One region of the Klebsiella sp. WP3-W18-ESBL-02 genome, then DNA from elsewhere that is predicted to be linked to it. Evidence: predicted binding sites of a transcription regulator. Region 1 holds the regulator's gene; each other region holds the start of a gene.
What was found. The regulator sigma-54, encoded in region 1, starts transcription at its own class of promoters, with help from an activator protein. The targets are predictions, from matches to a motif close to GTTGGCACANNTTTCGCTNT.
Positions count from the first base shown of each region.

Region 2: the regulator sigma-54 is predicted to act here: its motif matches at 2,071-2,090, upstream of norV (anaerobic nitric oxide reductase flavorubredoxin).
Region 3: the regulator sigma-54 is predicted to act here: its motif matches at 1,563-1,582, upstream of glnK (P-II family nitrogen regulator).

Region 1 is NZ_AP021972.1:586,154-590,437, reverse strand. It holds gene lptC (LPS export ABC transporter periplasmic protein LptC) at 1-434, shown strand, start outside; gene lptA (lipopolysaccharide ABC transporter substrate-binding protein LptA) at 403-957, shown strand; gene lptB (LPS export ABC transporter ATP-binding protein) at 964-1,689, shown strand; gene rpoN (RNA polymerase factor sigma-54) at 1,735-3,168, shown strand; gene hpf (ribosome hibernation promoting factor) at 3,191-3,478, shown strand; gene ptsN (PTS IIA-like nitrogen regulatory protein PtsN) at 3,535-4,023, shown strand; gene rapZ (RNase adapter RapZ) at 4,057-4,284, shown strand, end outside.
Region 2 is NZ_AP021972.1:1,181,690-1,185,973, reverse strand. It holds one part of gene H7R56_RS05720 (IS3 family transposase) at 1-143, shown strand, start outside; one part of gene H7R56_RS05720 (IS3 family transposase) at 143-1,206, shown strand; partial or broken gene H7R56_RS05715 (GAF domain-containing protein) at 1,242-1,949, opposite strand; gene norV (anaerobic nitric oxide reductase flavorubredoxin) at 2,137-3,585, shown strand; gene norW (NADH:flavorubredoxin reductase NorW) at 3,582-4,284, shown strand, end outside.
Region 3 is NZ_AP021972.1:3,749,471-3,753,754, reverse strand. It holds gene H7R56_RS17940 (SmdB family multidrug efflux ABC transporter permease/ATP-binding protein) at 1-1,423, shown strand, start outside; gene glnK (P-II family nitrogen regulator) at 1,632-1,970, shown strand; gene amtB (ammonium transporter AmtB) at 2,004-3,290, shown strand; gene tesB (acyl-CoA thioesterase II) at 3,431-4,284, opposite strand, start outside.

The DNA of each region.
Region 1 (4,284 bases):
ATACGGTGGTGTACAGCCCCGAAGGCGCGCTCTCCTACCGGTTAATTGCCGAACACGTGGAGTATTTTTCCGATCAGAGTCTGTCGTGGTTTACTCGCCCCGTACTGACAACATTTGACGCCGCCAAGGTGCCAACCTGGTCGATTAAAGCCGATAAAGCGAAGCTGACCAACGACCGCATGCTGTACCTCTACGGGCACGTTGAAATCAACGCGCTGACAGAAGACGCACAACTGCGTAAGATTACGACGGATAATGCCCAGGTAAACCTGATAACTCAGGATGTTTCCTCTGACGATCTGGTGACGTTATACGGCACAACATTTAATTCCAGCGGCCTGAAAATGCGCGGCAATTTACGCAGCAAAAACGCCGAGCTGATTGAAAAGGTTAGAACCTCTTATGAAATTCAGAACAAACAAACTCAGCCTTAAGCTGGCGCTCGTCGCTTCTCTGCTGGCCGCTAGCCTGCCGGCCATGGCGGTGACCGGCGATACCAATCAACCGATTCACATTGAATCCGATCAGCAGTCGTTGGATATGCAGGGCAACGTCGTGACCTTTACCGGCAACGTCGTCGTCACCCAGGGCACAATCAAAATTAACGCTGACAAAGTGGTCGTGACCCGCCCTGCGAATCAGCAGGGTAAAGAAGTTATTGAAGGCTACGGCAATCCGGCCACCTTCTACCAGATGCAGGACAACGGCAAACCGGTGAAAGGCCATGCGTCGAAAATGCGCTATGAGCTGGCGAACGACTTCGTGGTGCTGACCGGCAACGCTTACCTTGAGCAGCTCGACAGCAACATCAAGGGCGACAAGATCACGTACCTGGTCAAGGAACAGAAAATGCAGGCGTTTAGCGATAAAGGCAAACGCGTGACCACCGTTCTGGTGCCATCCCAGCTGCAGGACAAGTCCAAAGATCAGGCTCCGGCACAGAAGAAGAGTAACTAATCCGTTATGGCGACATTAACTGCAAAAAATCTGGCGAAGGCCTACAAAGGCCGCCGCGTAGTGGAAGATGTCAGTCTGACCGTGAATTCCGGTGAGATTGTGGGTCTGCTTGGGCCAAACGGCGCGGGTAAAACCACCACCTTCTACATGGTGGTTGGGATCGTGCCGCGCGACGCGGGCAATATCATCATTGATGACGAAGACATCAGCCTGCTGCCGCTGCACGCGCGCGCGCGCCGGGGTATCGGCTATCTGCCGCAGGAAGCCTCTATTTTCCGCCGTCTGAGCGTTTACGATAACCTGATGGCCGTGCTGCAAATCCGCGACGATCTGAGCAACGAACAGCGTGAAGACCGTGCTAAAGAGCTGATGGAAGAGTTCCACATCGAGCATCTGCGCGACAGTCTGGGCCAGGCGCTATCCGGCGGGGAACGCCGCCGCGTCGAAATCGCCCGCGCGCTGGCGGCAAACCCGAAATTTATCCTGCTGGATGAACCGTTTGCCGGCGTAGACCCGATTTCGGTTATCGACATTAAACGTATTATCGAACACCTGCGCGACAGCGGCCTTGGCGTACTGATTACCGACCACAACGTCCGTGAAACGCTGGCGGTGTGTGAACGCGCTTATATCGTCAGCCAGGGGCATCTGATTGCCCACGGTACCCCTCAGGAGATCCTACAAGACGAACATGTTAAACGCGTGTATCTTGGGGAAGACTTCAGACTCTGATAGGGTAGTGGTTAACGACGTTAGCGGGAGATATTCGTTCTGAACATGAAGCAAGGTTTGCAATTAAGGCTCAGCCAACAGCTTGCCATGACGCCACAGCTGCAGCAGGCTATTCGTCTGCTGCAGCTGTCTACGCTGGAACTTCAGCAGGAACTCCAGCAGGCGCTGGAGAGCAACCCCCTGCTCGAGCAAACCGATCTTCACGAAGAAGTAGAAACTCAGGAAGCCACCGATCACGAAACGCTGGACAGCGTTGACGCGCTGGAAAAGCCCGATATGCCCGAAGAGCTGCCGCTTGACGCCAGCTGGGACGAGATCTATACCGCCGGGACGCCTTCCGGCACCGGGGCCGACTACCAGGACGACGAGCTGCCGGTTTACCAGGGCGAAACAACCCAGTCGCTGCAGGATTACCTGATGTGGCAGGTTGAACTGACGCCGTTTACCGATACCGACCGCGCCATCGCCACCTCCATCGTCGACGCGGTGGACGACACCGGCTACCTCACCGTTTCCGTGGAAGATATTCGCGAAAGCATCGGCGACGACGAGATTGGCCTCGATGAAGTGGAAGCGGTGTTGAAGCGTATCCAACGCTTCGATCCGGTAGGCGTCGCCGCCAAAGATCTCCGCGACTGTTTGCTGATCCAGCTTTCCCAGTTCTCACCTACGACGCCGCGTCTTGATGAAGCTCGCCTAATCATCAGTGAGCATCTGGATCTGCTCGCCAACCATGACTTCCGTTCGCTGATGCGCGTCACGCGGCTGAAAGAAGACGTGCTGAAAGAAGCGGTCGATCTGATCCAGTCATTAGATCCGCGCCCCGGCCAATCGATCCAGACCGGTGAACCTGAATACGTCATTCCTGACGTGCTGGTGCGTAAGGTGAACGATCGCTGGGTGGTGGAACTGAACGCCGACAGCATCCCGCGTCTGCAGATTAACCAGCACTATGCGGGCATGTGCAATAACGCCCGCAACGACGCCGACAGCCAGTTTATCCGCAGCAACCTGCAGGAAGCGAAGTGGCTGATTAAGAGTCTGGAAAGCCGCAACGACACGCTGCTGCGCGTCAGCCGCTGCATCGTTGAACAGCAGCAGGCCTTTTTCGATCTTGGCGAAGAGTATATGAAACCGATGGTGCTGGCGGACATCGCCCAGACCGTCGAAATGCACGAGTCCACGATTTCGCGTGTTACCACGCAGAAGTATTTGCATAGCCCACGGGGCATTTTCGAGCTTAAGTATTTCTTCTCCAGCCACGTCAGCACCGAGGGCGGCGGCGAAGCCTCGTCCACGGCGATTCGTGCACTGGTGAAGAAATTGATTGCCGCGGAGAATCCCGCAAAACCACTGAGCGACAGTAAACTGACCACCATGCTCTCTGAACAGGGTATCATGGTGGCACGGCGCACCGTTGCAAAGTACCGAGAGTCTTTATCCATTCCGCCGTCTAACCAGCGTAAACAGCTGGTCTGACACTACTGATAAGGAAGACACTATGCAGCTCAACATCACTGGACACAACGTCGAAATTACCGAGCCAATGCGCGAATTCGTGAATGCGAAATTCAGCAAGCTGGAACAATTCTTCGAGAGGATCAATCAGGTCCATATTGTGTTAAAAGTGGAGAAATTGACGCACATCTCGGATGCTACACTGCACGTTAACGGGGGCGAACTTCATGCCAGCGCGGAAGGGCAGGATATGTACGCCGCTATCGACGGTTTAATCGATAAACTGGCGAGACAGTTAAACAAGCACAAAGATAAACTAAAACAACATTGATTGTCCGAGCAGCCGCCCGATATGCCCGGCATATCGGGCGGCGCTTAGGTGAAATTATGACAAATAACGATTCGGCTCTACAACTGAGCAATGTCCTTAACCAGGAATGTACCCGCAGTGCAGTACACTGCCAGAGTAAAAAACGCGCGCTTGAGATCATCAGCGAGCTGGCGGCTAAACAACTTAGCCTGCCGCCGCAGGTGGTGTTTGAAGCCATTCTGACCCGTGAAAAAATGGGCAGTACCGGCATCGGTAACGGTATCGCGATCCCGCACGGCAAGCTGGAAGAAGATACGCTGCGCGCCGTCGGCGTGTTTGTGCAGTTGGAAACGCCAATCGCCTTCGACGCCATCGACAACCAGCCGGTCGATTTACTCTTTGCGCTACTGGTGCCGGCAGACCAGACCAAAACCCACCTGCATACGCTTTCCCTGGTGGCAAAACGTCTGGCGGATAAAACCATTTGTCGCCGCCTGCGCGCCGCGCAGAGCGACGAAGAGCTGTATCAAATCATCACCGATACGGAAACCCACGATGATGCATAATGGACATCACATCGTACTGAGGAGAAACGGTACATGGTACTGATGATCGTCAGCGGCCGCTCTGGCTCGGGAAAATCAGTGGCCCTGAGGGCGCTGGAAGATATGGGCTTCTACTGCGTGGATAACCTGCCGGTGGTGCTGCTGCCGGAACTGGCGAAAACGCTGGCTGACCGCGAGATATCGGCCGCCGTCAGCATTGACGTGCGTAACATGCCCGAAACGCCGGAAATCTTCGAACGTGCAATGGAGAACCTGCCGGAC
Region 2 (4,284 bases), 600 kb from region 1:
TTTGCAGGTGTCTTCGCCCACTGACAAAGCGGCGCTCAAACAAAGCCAGAAAGAAGTTAAACAACTAAAACGCGAACTGCTTCGTAAGGAAAAGGCGCTGGCGGAGGCGGCAGCGATACTGGTGCTGCGAAAGCAGTTGCGGGATTTTTACGGGGAAACCGACGAGGACGACTGACGCCCGGAACAGAGCGGCAGGCACTTATCGGTTACGTGCGGGACGCGATGGCGTCAGGAGCTCGGCTGTCAATAGCGCTGACGGAAGCGGGATTAAGTGAACGGACGTGGCGACGCTGGCAAACGTCGTGGGAAGACAAGCGTGTCAGCACGGTCAGGCCCTCCCCGGTGAACCAGTTAAGTGAGCAAGAAGAGCAACAGATACTGGCAGTGTGCCATCAGCCAGACTACGCCAGCCTCCCCCCGTCACAAATCGTACCGGCGTTGGCGGATAAGGGGATTTATCTGGCAAGCGAGTCAACCTTTTACCGGGTACTGCGTCGTCATGGAGAGGTGCATCGCCGGGGACGGCAACGGGCAGCGCAGAAAGTCACCCCGGCTACGAGTTGGCAGGCCAGCGGGCCGAATGAGGTGTGGACATGGGACATTACATGGGTTCCGTCAACCGTAAAGGGGCGCTGGTTTTACCTGTATCTGGTGGAAGACCTCTACAGCCGAAAAATCGTGGGATATGAAGTGCATGAAACTGAAAGTGGTGAGCAGGCGGCAGCCCTGATACAACGCACGGTCCTTCGGGAAGGATGCTGGCAAAACCCGCCGGTACTGCATGCGGACAACGGCGCGGCGATGAAGTCACAGACGTTGCAAATGAAGCTACACGAGCTGGCGATAACCCCCTCTCACAGCCGGCCGGGAGTGAGTAACGATAATGCGTATGTGGAGTCGCTGTTCCGGACACTGAAATATGTCCCGCAGTGGCCGTCATCAGGGTTCGGCAAGCTGGAGGAGGCGCGTGAATGGATAGAGGTTTTTGCTCAGTGGTATAACGAAATGCACAGACATAGCGGCATCAGGTATGTGACGCCGGGTCAGCGACATCGTGGAGAAGACGGTGTGTTGCTGAAAAATCGGGATGAGGTGTACAAAAAGGCAAAAGCGGAACGGCCTGAACGCTGGTCTGGCAGAACACGAAACTGGCATCCGGTAGGCAAGGTAATGCTGAATCCAGAACGGGAAAAACAGGCAGCCTAAATCAACCGGGGGTGCCAACTACCTTGACACTTACCGACCGCGCGCGGTGAACCTTCATGAATCGCTTTCGCTACCAGCTCCTTCCCGGTGCCGGTCTCACCGCTGATCAGCACGTTAAGATCAGAGGCAGCAACAATCTCAATCTCTTTTTTGAGCTGCATCATGCCCGGCGACAGGCCAATCATCTGCGTCTCTTTTACCTGCTCAAAATCGCCCGGCGTACCCGGTAACATGTTCTGGCTTTCGAGCTGTTCAATCAGCAGCGCGTTACTCAGCGCACCGGCCGCCAGCGCAGCAATCAGCCTGAGCTCTTCATCGCTGAAGATGTCGAACTGATCCGGTGACATACCGTCGAGCGTCAGCGCACCAATCAGGTTCTGCCCGGCAAATAGCGGCAGACCAACGCAGGCGTGCACTTTGAGGCTCTCCTGGCCGGGAATCAGCCCGTCGTAGGGATCGGGCAGCGAGCTGTCCGCCGGGAAACGCACGACGTCCCCCGCACGAGCAATCGCCTCTAACCGCGGGTGGCCCTCCAGCGTAAAGCGCCTGCCCAGCACATCTTTGGCCAGGCCATCAATGGCCAGAGGAATAAACTGCCGCGCTTCATAGCGCAGCAGCGCCGATGCATCGCACTCCAGCACCTGGCGCAGCGTGGTAATCAGCCGCTGGAAGCGATCCTGATGGCCGACACCGCGCTGCAGTTCGATGGCAATACCGGCCAGTACGTTAACGGAGAAACTCATCGCTACCTCACTGTCATTTTGACAATGCATCATGTCATATTGACAATATAATGCATAGTCATTTTGACTAACAAAAAAGAGGTATAAATAAATTAAACTATAAAAATCAATGCATTAAAAAGTTGGCACGCAACCTGCAATTAGCAATACATCTTTTTTGAAAAACGCTGAATTAATTGAGGTTGCTATGTCTATTCTGGTTAAAAATAACATTCATTGGGTTGGCCAACGTGACTGGGAAGTGCGCGATTTCCACGGGACGGAATACAAAACGCTGCGCGGCAGCAGCTACAACAGCTACCTGATTCGCGAAGGCAAAAACGTCCTGATCGATACCGTTGACCATAAATTCAGCAGTGAATTCGTCCAGAACCTGCGCAGCGAAATCGACCTTGCCGATATCGACTACATCATTATTAACCACGCGGAAGAGGACCACGCCGGTGCGCTGACCGAGCTGATGTCGCAAATCCCGGACACCCCCATTTACTGCACCGCCAACGCCATTGACTCCATCAACGGTCACCACCATCATCCGGAATGGAACTTCAACGTGGTCAAAACCGGTGACAGCCTGGACATCGGCAACGGTAAACAGCTGATCTTCGTCGAAACCCCGATGCTGCACTGGCCGGACAGCATGATGACCTACATGACCGGCGACGCCGTGCTGTTCAGTAACGACGCCTTCGGCCAGCACTACTGCGACGAACGCCTGTTCAACGACGAAGTTGACCAGACCGAGCTGTTCGAACAGTGCCAGCGCTACTACGCCAATATCCTGACGCCGTTCAGCCGTCTGGTGACGCCAAAAATCACCGAGATCCTCGGCTTCAACCTGCCGGTCGATATGATTGCCACCTCCCACGGCGTGGTATGGCGCGACAACCCGACGCAGATCGTTGAGCTGTACCTGAAATGGGCGGCGGATTATCAGGAAGACCGCATCACCATCTTCTATGACACCATGTCCAATAACACCCGCATGATGGCGGATGCGATTGCCCAAGGGATCAACGAAGTCGACCCGAACGTGGCGGTAAAAATCTTTAACGTCGCCCGCAGTGATAAAAATGAAATTCTGACCAACGTTTTCCGTTCTAAAGGGGTTCTGGTCGGCACCTCCACCATGAACAACGTGATGATGCCGAAAATTGCCGGCCTGGTGGAAGAGATGACCGGTCTGCGCTTCCGTAACAAACGCGCCAGCGCCTTTGGGTCTCACGGCTGGAGCGGTGGTGCGGTCGACCGTCTGTCCACCCGTTTGCAGGATGCCGGTTTCGAGATGTCGCTGAGCCTGAAGGCGAAATGGCGACCGGACCTGGATGCGCTGGAGCTGTGCCGCCAGCACGGTCGTGAAATCGCCCGGCAATGGGCGCTGGGTCCGCTGCCGGAAATGACCGCCGCTTCCACCAGCGCAAAAGAAGCGTGCGCCTGTGCCGCAGCAGCTGCTGCCGACCTCGGCCCAAGCATGCAGTGCAGCGTGTGTCAGTGGATCTATGACCCAGCCAAAGGCGAACCGAATCAGGACGTCCAGCCTGGCACCCCGTGGAGCGACGTTCCGGATAACTTCCTGTGCCCGGAATGTTCATTAGGCAAAGACGTCTTCGACGTACTGGCAACGGAGGCAAAATGACTCATGGCATTGTGATCGTTGGCTCGGGCTTCGCCGCCCGCCAACTGGTGAAAAACATCCGTAAACAGGATGCGAGCGTCAGACTGACGCTCATCGCCGCCGACAGCATCGACGAGTACAACAAACCGGATCTGAGCCACGTGGTCAGCCGGGGGCAAACGGCCGCCGACCTCACGCTGCAAACCGCCGGCGAGTTTGCCGAGCAGTACAACCTGAATCTGTTTCCGCAGACCTGGGTGACCGGAATTGATGCCGAGGCCCATACGGTGAAGAGCCAGAATCAGGTCTGGCAGTACGATAAACTGGTCCTCGCCACCGGCGCCTCGGCGATGGTACCGCCGGTACCGGGCAAAGAGCTGATGCTGACCCTTAACAGCCAGCAGGAGTTCGGGGCCGCACAGAGCACCCTGCGCGATGCACAACGGGTGCTGATTATTGGCGGCGGTTTGATCGGCAGCGAGCTGGCGATGGATTTCTGCCGCGCCGGTAAAGCCATTACCGTCGTCGACAGCTCAGCCAGCATTCTGGCGTCGCTGATGCCGCCGGAAGTCAGCAGCCGCCTGCAGCATCGCCTGACCGACATGGGGATCCATCTGCTGCTGAAAACCCAGCTACAGTCGCTGGAACAAACCGCCACCGGCATTCGTGCCCGCTTCGATCGCGATCGCCACATTGAAGTCGATGCCGTTGTGGCCGCCG
Region 3 (4,284 bases), 2.0 Mb from region 1:
GCCGGTCGGCCAACTGATTTCGCGGGTCACCAACGACACTGAAGTGATCCGTGACCTGTACGTGACCGTCGTCGCTACGGTGCTGCGCAGCGCGGCGCTGATTGGTGCCATGCTGGTGGCGATGTTTAGCCTTGACTGGCGCATGGCGCTGGTGGCGATCGCTATCTTCCCGGCAGTATTGACGGTGATGGTGATTTACCAGCGTTACAGCACGCCGATCGTGCGCCGCGTGCGCGCCTATCTGGCCGATATTAACGATGGCTTTAATGAAGTGATCAACGGCATGAGCGTGATCCAGCAGTTCCGTCAGCAGGTGCGCTTTGGCGAACGTATCGGCGAGGTTAGCCGCTCGCACTATCTGGCGCGGATGCAAACCCTGCGGCTGGACGGTTTCTTGCTGCGGCCGCTGCTCAGTCTGTTCTCCTCCCTGATTCTGTGCGGGCTGCTGATGCTGTTTGGCTTTAGCACGCAGGGCTCCATCGAGGTGGGTGTTCTGTACGCATTTATCAGCTACCTTGGGCGGCTCAATGAGCCGTTGATCGAGCTGACGACCCAGCAGTCGATGCTGCAACAGGCGGTGGTTGCCGGCGAGCGCGTCTTTGAATTAATGGATCGCCCACGCCAGCAGTACGGCGACGATATTGCTCCACTCACCAGCGGCGATATTGATATTGATAATGTGTCGTTCGCCTATCGCGATGACAAAATGGTGCTGCAAAATATCTCTCTGTCGATTCCGGCGCGCAGCTTCGTTGCGCTGGTCGGGCATACCGGCAGCGGGAAGAGCACGCTGGCCAGCCTGCTGATGGGCTACTACCCGCCAAATAGCGGCGAAATTCGCCTTGGCGGTCGTCCGCTGCCCAGCCTCAGTCACCAGGTGCTGCGTCAGGGCATCGCCGTGGTGCAGCAGGATCCTGTCGTGCTGGCGGACTCCTTTTTTGCCAACGTTACGCTGGGGCGCGACATCAGCGAAGCGCAGGTCTGGCAGGTGCTGGAAACGGTGCAGCTGGCCTCGTTGGCGCGTGAAATGAGCGACGGCATCTATACCCATCTGGGCGAGCAGGGCAACAACCTGTCGGTTGGTCAGAAGCAGCTGTTGGCGCTGGCCCGCGTGTTGGTTGATATCCCGCAGGTGCTGATTCTTGATGAGGCCACCGCCAATATCGACTCCGGCACCGAGCGCGCGATTCAGCAGGCGCTGGCCGCAGTGCGCCAGCACACGACGCTGGTGGTGATTGCCCACCGGCTGTCGACCATCGTTGAGGCAGACACCATTATGGTGCTGCACCGTGGTCAGGCGGTAGAGCAGGGGACCCATCAGCAACTGCTTGAAGCCAAAGGGCGTTACTGGCAGATGTATCAACTCCAGTTGGCAGGTGAAGAGTTGGCGGCGTCGGGTCAGGATGACGCGCTGACCGCGTGATGCACCAGCGTTAAGCATTTTTCTAACAGAATGCATTTGTGACACGCATCATGCACCCGCATGGTGCGTTTTTCTTTTCAACGCCACCTTATTGCGCCCGTCGCCCCCGATTTTTCCCGCCTGCGCATCATTTTTCATTTCTGGCACGCCCCTTGCTTTATCTCTTCTGTGTTCGCAGCCACTACCGAATTCTGACTGGAGGGGATCTATGAAGCTGGTTACCGTGGTAATCAAACCATTCAAACTCGAAGACGTTCGCGAAGCGCTGTCTTCAATTGGCATTCAGGGCTTAACGGTGACGGAAGTGAAAGGCTTCGGTCGTCAGAAGGGTCATGCAGAGCTTTACCGCGGTGCGGAGTACAGCGTCAACTTCCTGCCCAAAGTAAAGATTGATGTGGCGATCGCCGACGATCAACTTGATGAAGTCGTTGATGTGATCAGCAAAGCCGCTTACACCGGAAAAATTGGCGACGGTAAGATTTTTGTCGCCGAACTGCAGCGCGTGATCCGTATTCGTACCGGCGAAGCCGACGAAGCGGCGCTGTAATTCCCAGCCAGCACAGTGATAGGGATCGAGATGATGAAAAAAACAATGGTAAAAACGGGGTTGAGCGCGCTGGCGCTGTTGCCGGGTCTGGCAATGGCGGCACCGGCGGCGGTAGATAAAGCCGATAACGCCTTTATGATGATTTGTACCGCGCTGGTGCTGTTTATGACCATTCCGGGGATTGCGCTGTTCTACGGCGGCCTGATTCGCGGTAAAAACGTGCTCTCCATGCTGACGCAGGTGGCGGTGACGTTTGCGCTGGTGTGCGTTCTGTGGGTGGTCTACGGCTATTCGCTGGCCTTTGGCACCGGCGGCAGCTTCTTTGGCAGCTTCGACTGGCTGATGCTGAAGAATATCAAAATTACCGATCTGATGGGCTCGTTCTATCAGTACATCCACGTGGCCTTCCAGGGCTCCTTTGCCTGCATTACCGTTGGCCTTATCGTCGGCGCGCTGGCCGAGCGTATCCGCTTCTCTGCGGTGCTGATTTTCGTGGTGATTTGGTTGACGCTTTCTTACATCCCGATTGCCCATATGGTCTGGGGCGGCGGCCTGCTGGCGAGCCACGGCGCGCTCGACTTTGCGGGCGGCACGGTGGTGCACATTAACGCCGCGGTGGCGGGCCTGGTTGGGGCATACCTGATTGGTAAACGCGTGGGCTTCGGCAAAGAAGCGTTTAAACCGCACAACCTGCCGATGGTGTTTATTGGTACGGCGATCCTCTATTTTGGCTGGTTTGGCTTCAACGCGGGCTCCGCGAGCGCAGCCAATGAGATCGCTGGTCTGGCCTTCGTTAACACGGTGGTTGCTACGGCGGCCGCTATCCTCGGCTGGGTCTTCGGCGAATGGGCGCTGCGCGGTAAACCGTCACTGCTGGGTGCCTGCTCCGGTGCCATTGCGGGGCTGGTGGGGATTACCCCAGCTTGCGGCTACATTGGCGTAGGCGGTGCGTTGATTCTGGGTATCATTGCCGGTCTGGCTGGTCTGTGGGGCGTGACCTCGCTGAAACGCTGGCTGCGTGTTGATGACCCGTGTGACGTCTTCGGCGTACATGGTGTGTGCGGCATCGTTGGCTGTATTCTGACCGGTATCTTTGCTTCTACCGCACTGGGCGGTGTGGGCTACGCAGAAGGCGTCACCATGGGCCATCAGGTGCTGGTACAGCTGGAAAGTATCGCCATCACTATCGTCTGGTCGGGTATTGTGGCTTATGTTGGCTATAAAGTGGCGGATCTGACGGTTGGCCTGCGCGTGCCGGAAGATCAGGAACGTGAAGGTCTGGACGTCAACAGCCACGGCGAAAACGCCTACAACGCCTGATCGTGATGACCGCCCGGCCGCGCATGGCAACGCCGGGCGTTGCCGAAACGAAGTTTGCGCCTCGTTCTGGCAGAAAGCGGGTTATCTCCAAAGCCAAAAAAGCCTCCCAATGGGAGGCTTTTTTGGCTTTGGAACGAGGTCTAGCCGCGGTTACGCATCACGCCTTCCTGCACCGTAGAGGCGACCAGCACGCCGTCCTGGGTGTAGAATTCGCCGCGCACAAAACCACGCGCGCTGGAGGCCGATGTGCTTTCCACGCTGTACAGCAGCCATTCGTTCATATTGAACGGGCGGTGGAACCACATGGAATGATCGATGGTCGCTACCTGCATGCCCGGCTCCAGGAAGCCGACGCCGTGCGGCTGTAGCGCCACCGGCAGGAAATTAAAGTCGGAAGCATAGCCCAACAGGTACTGGTGAATATGCAGCGAGTCTGGCACGGCGCCGTTGGCGCGGATCCAGACCTGGCGGCGCGGTTCGGCGACATGGCCTTTCAGCGGGTTATGGAATTCGACCGGGCGAATTTCTAACGGTTTATCACAGAGAAACTTTTCTTTCGCCTGCGGCGGCAGCAGATGCGCCAGCGAACGGGCGATGTCGGTTTCCGACGGCAGACCTTCCGGCGACGGTGCGGCCGGCATGGTCTTCTGGTGTTCATAGCCCGGCTCAGGTGCCTGGAATGATGCGGTCATGTAGAAGATCGGTTTGCCGTTCTGAATAGCCGCTACGCGGCGCGCGCTAAAGCTGTTGCCGTCGCGCAGCACTTCAACGTCGTAAACAATCGGCTTCTGACTGTCTCCGGGACGCAGGAAGTAGCTGTGGAATGAATGCACCAGACGGTCGCTGGGGACAGTCTCTTTTGCCGCATACAGCGCCTGGCCGACAACCTGTCCGCCAAAGACCTGACGCAGGCCAAGATCTTCGCTCTGTCCGCGGAACAGCCCTTCTTCAATTTTTTCCAGATTTAATAACGTCAGCAGATTCGATAGCGCCT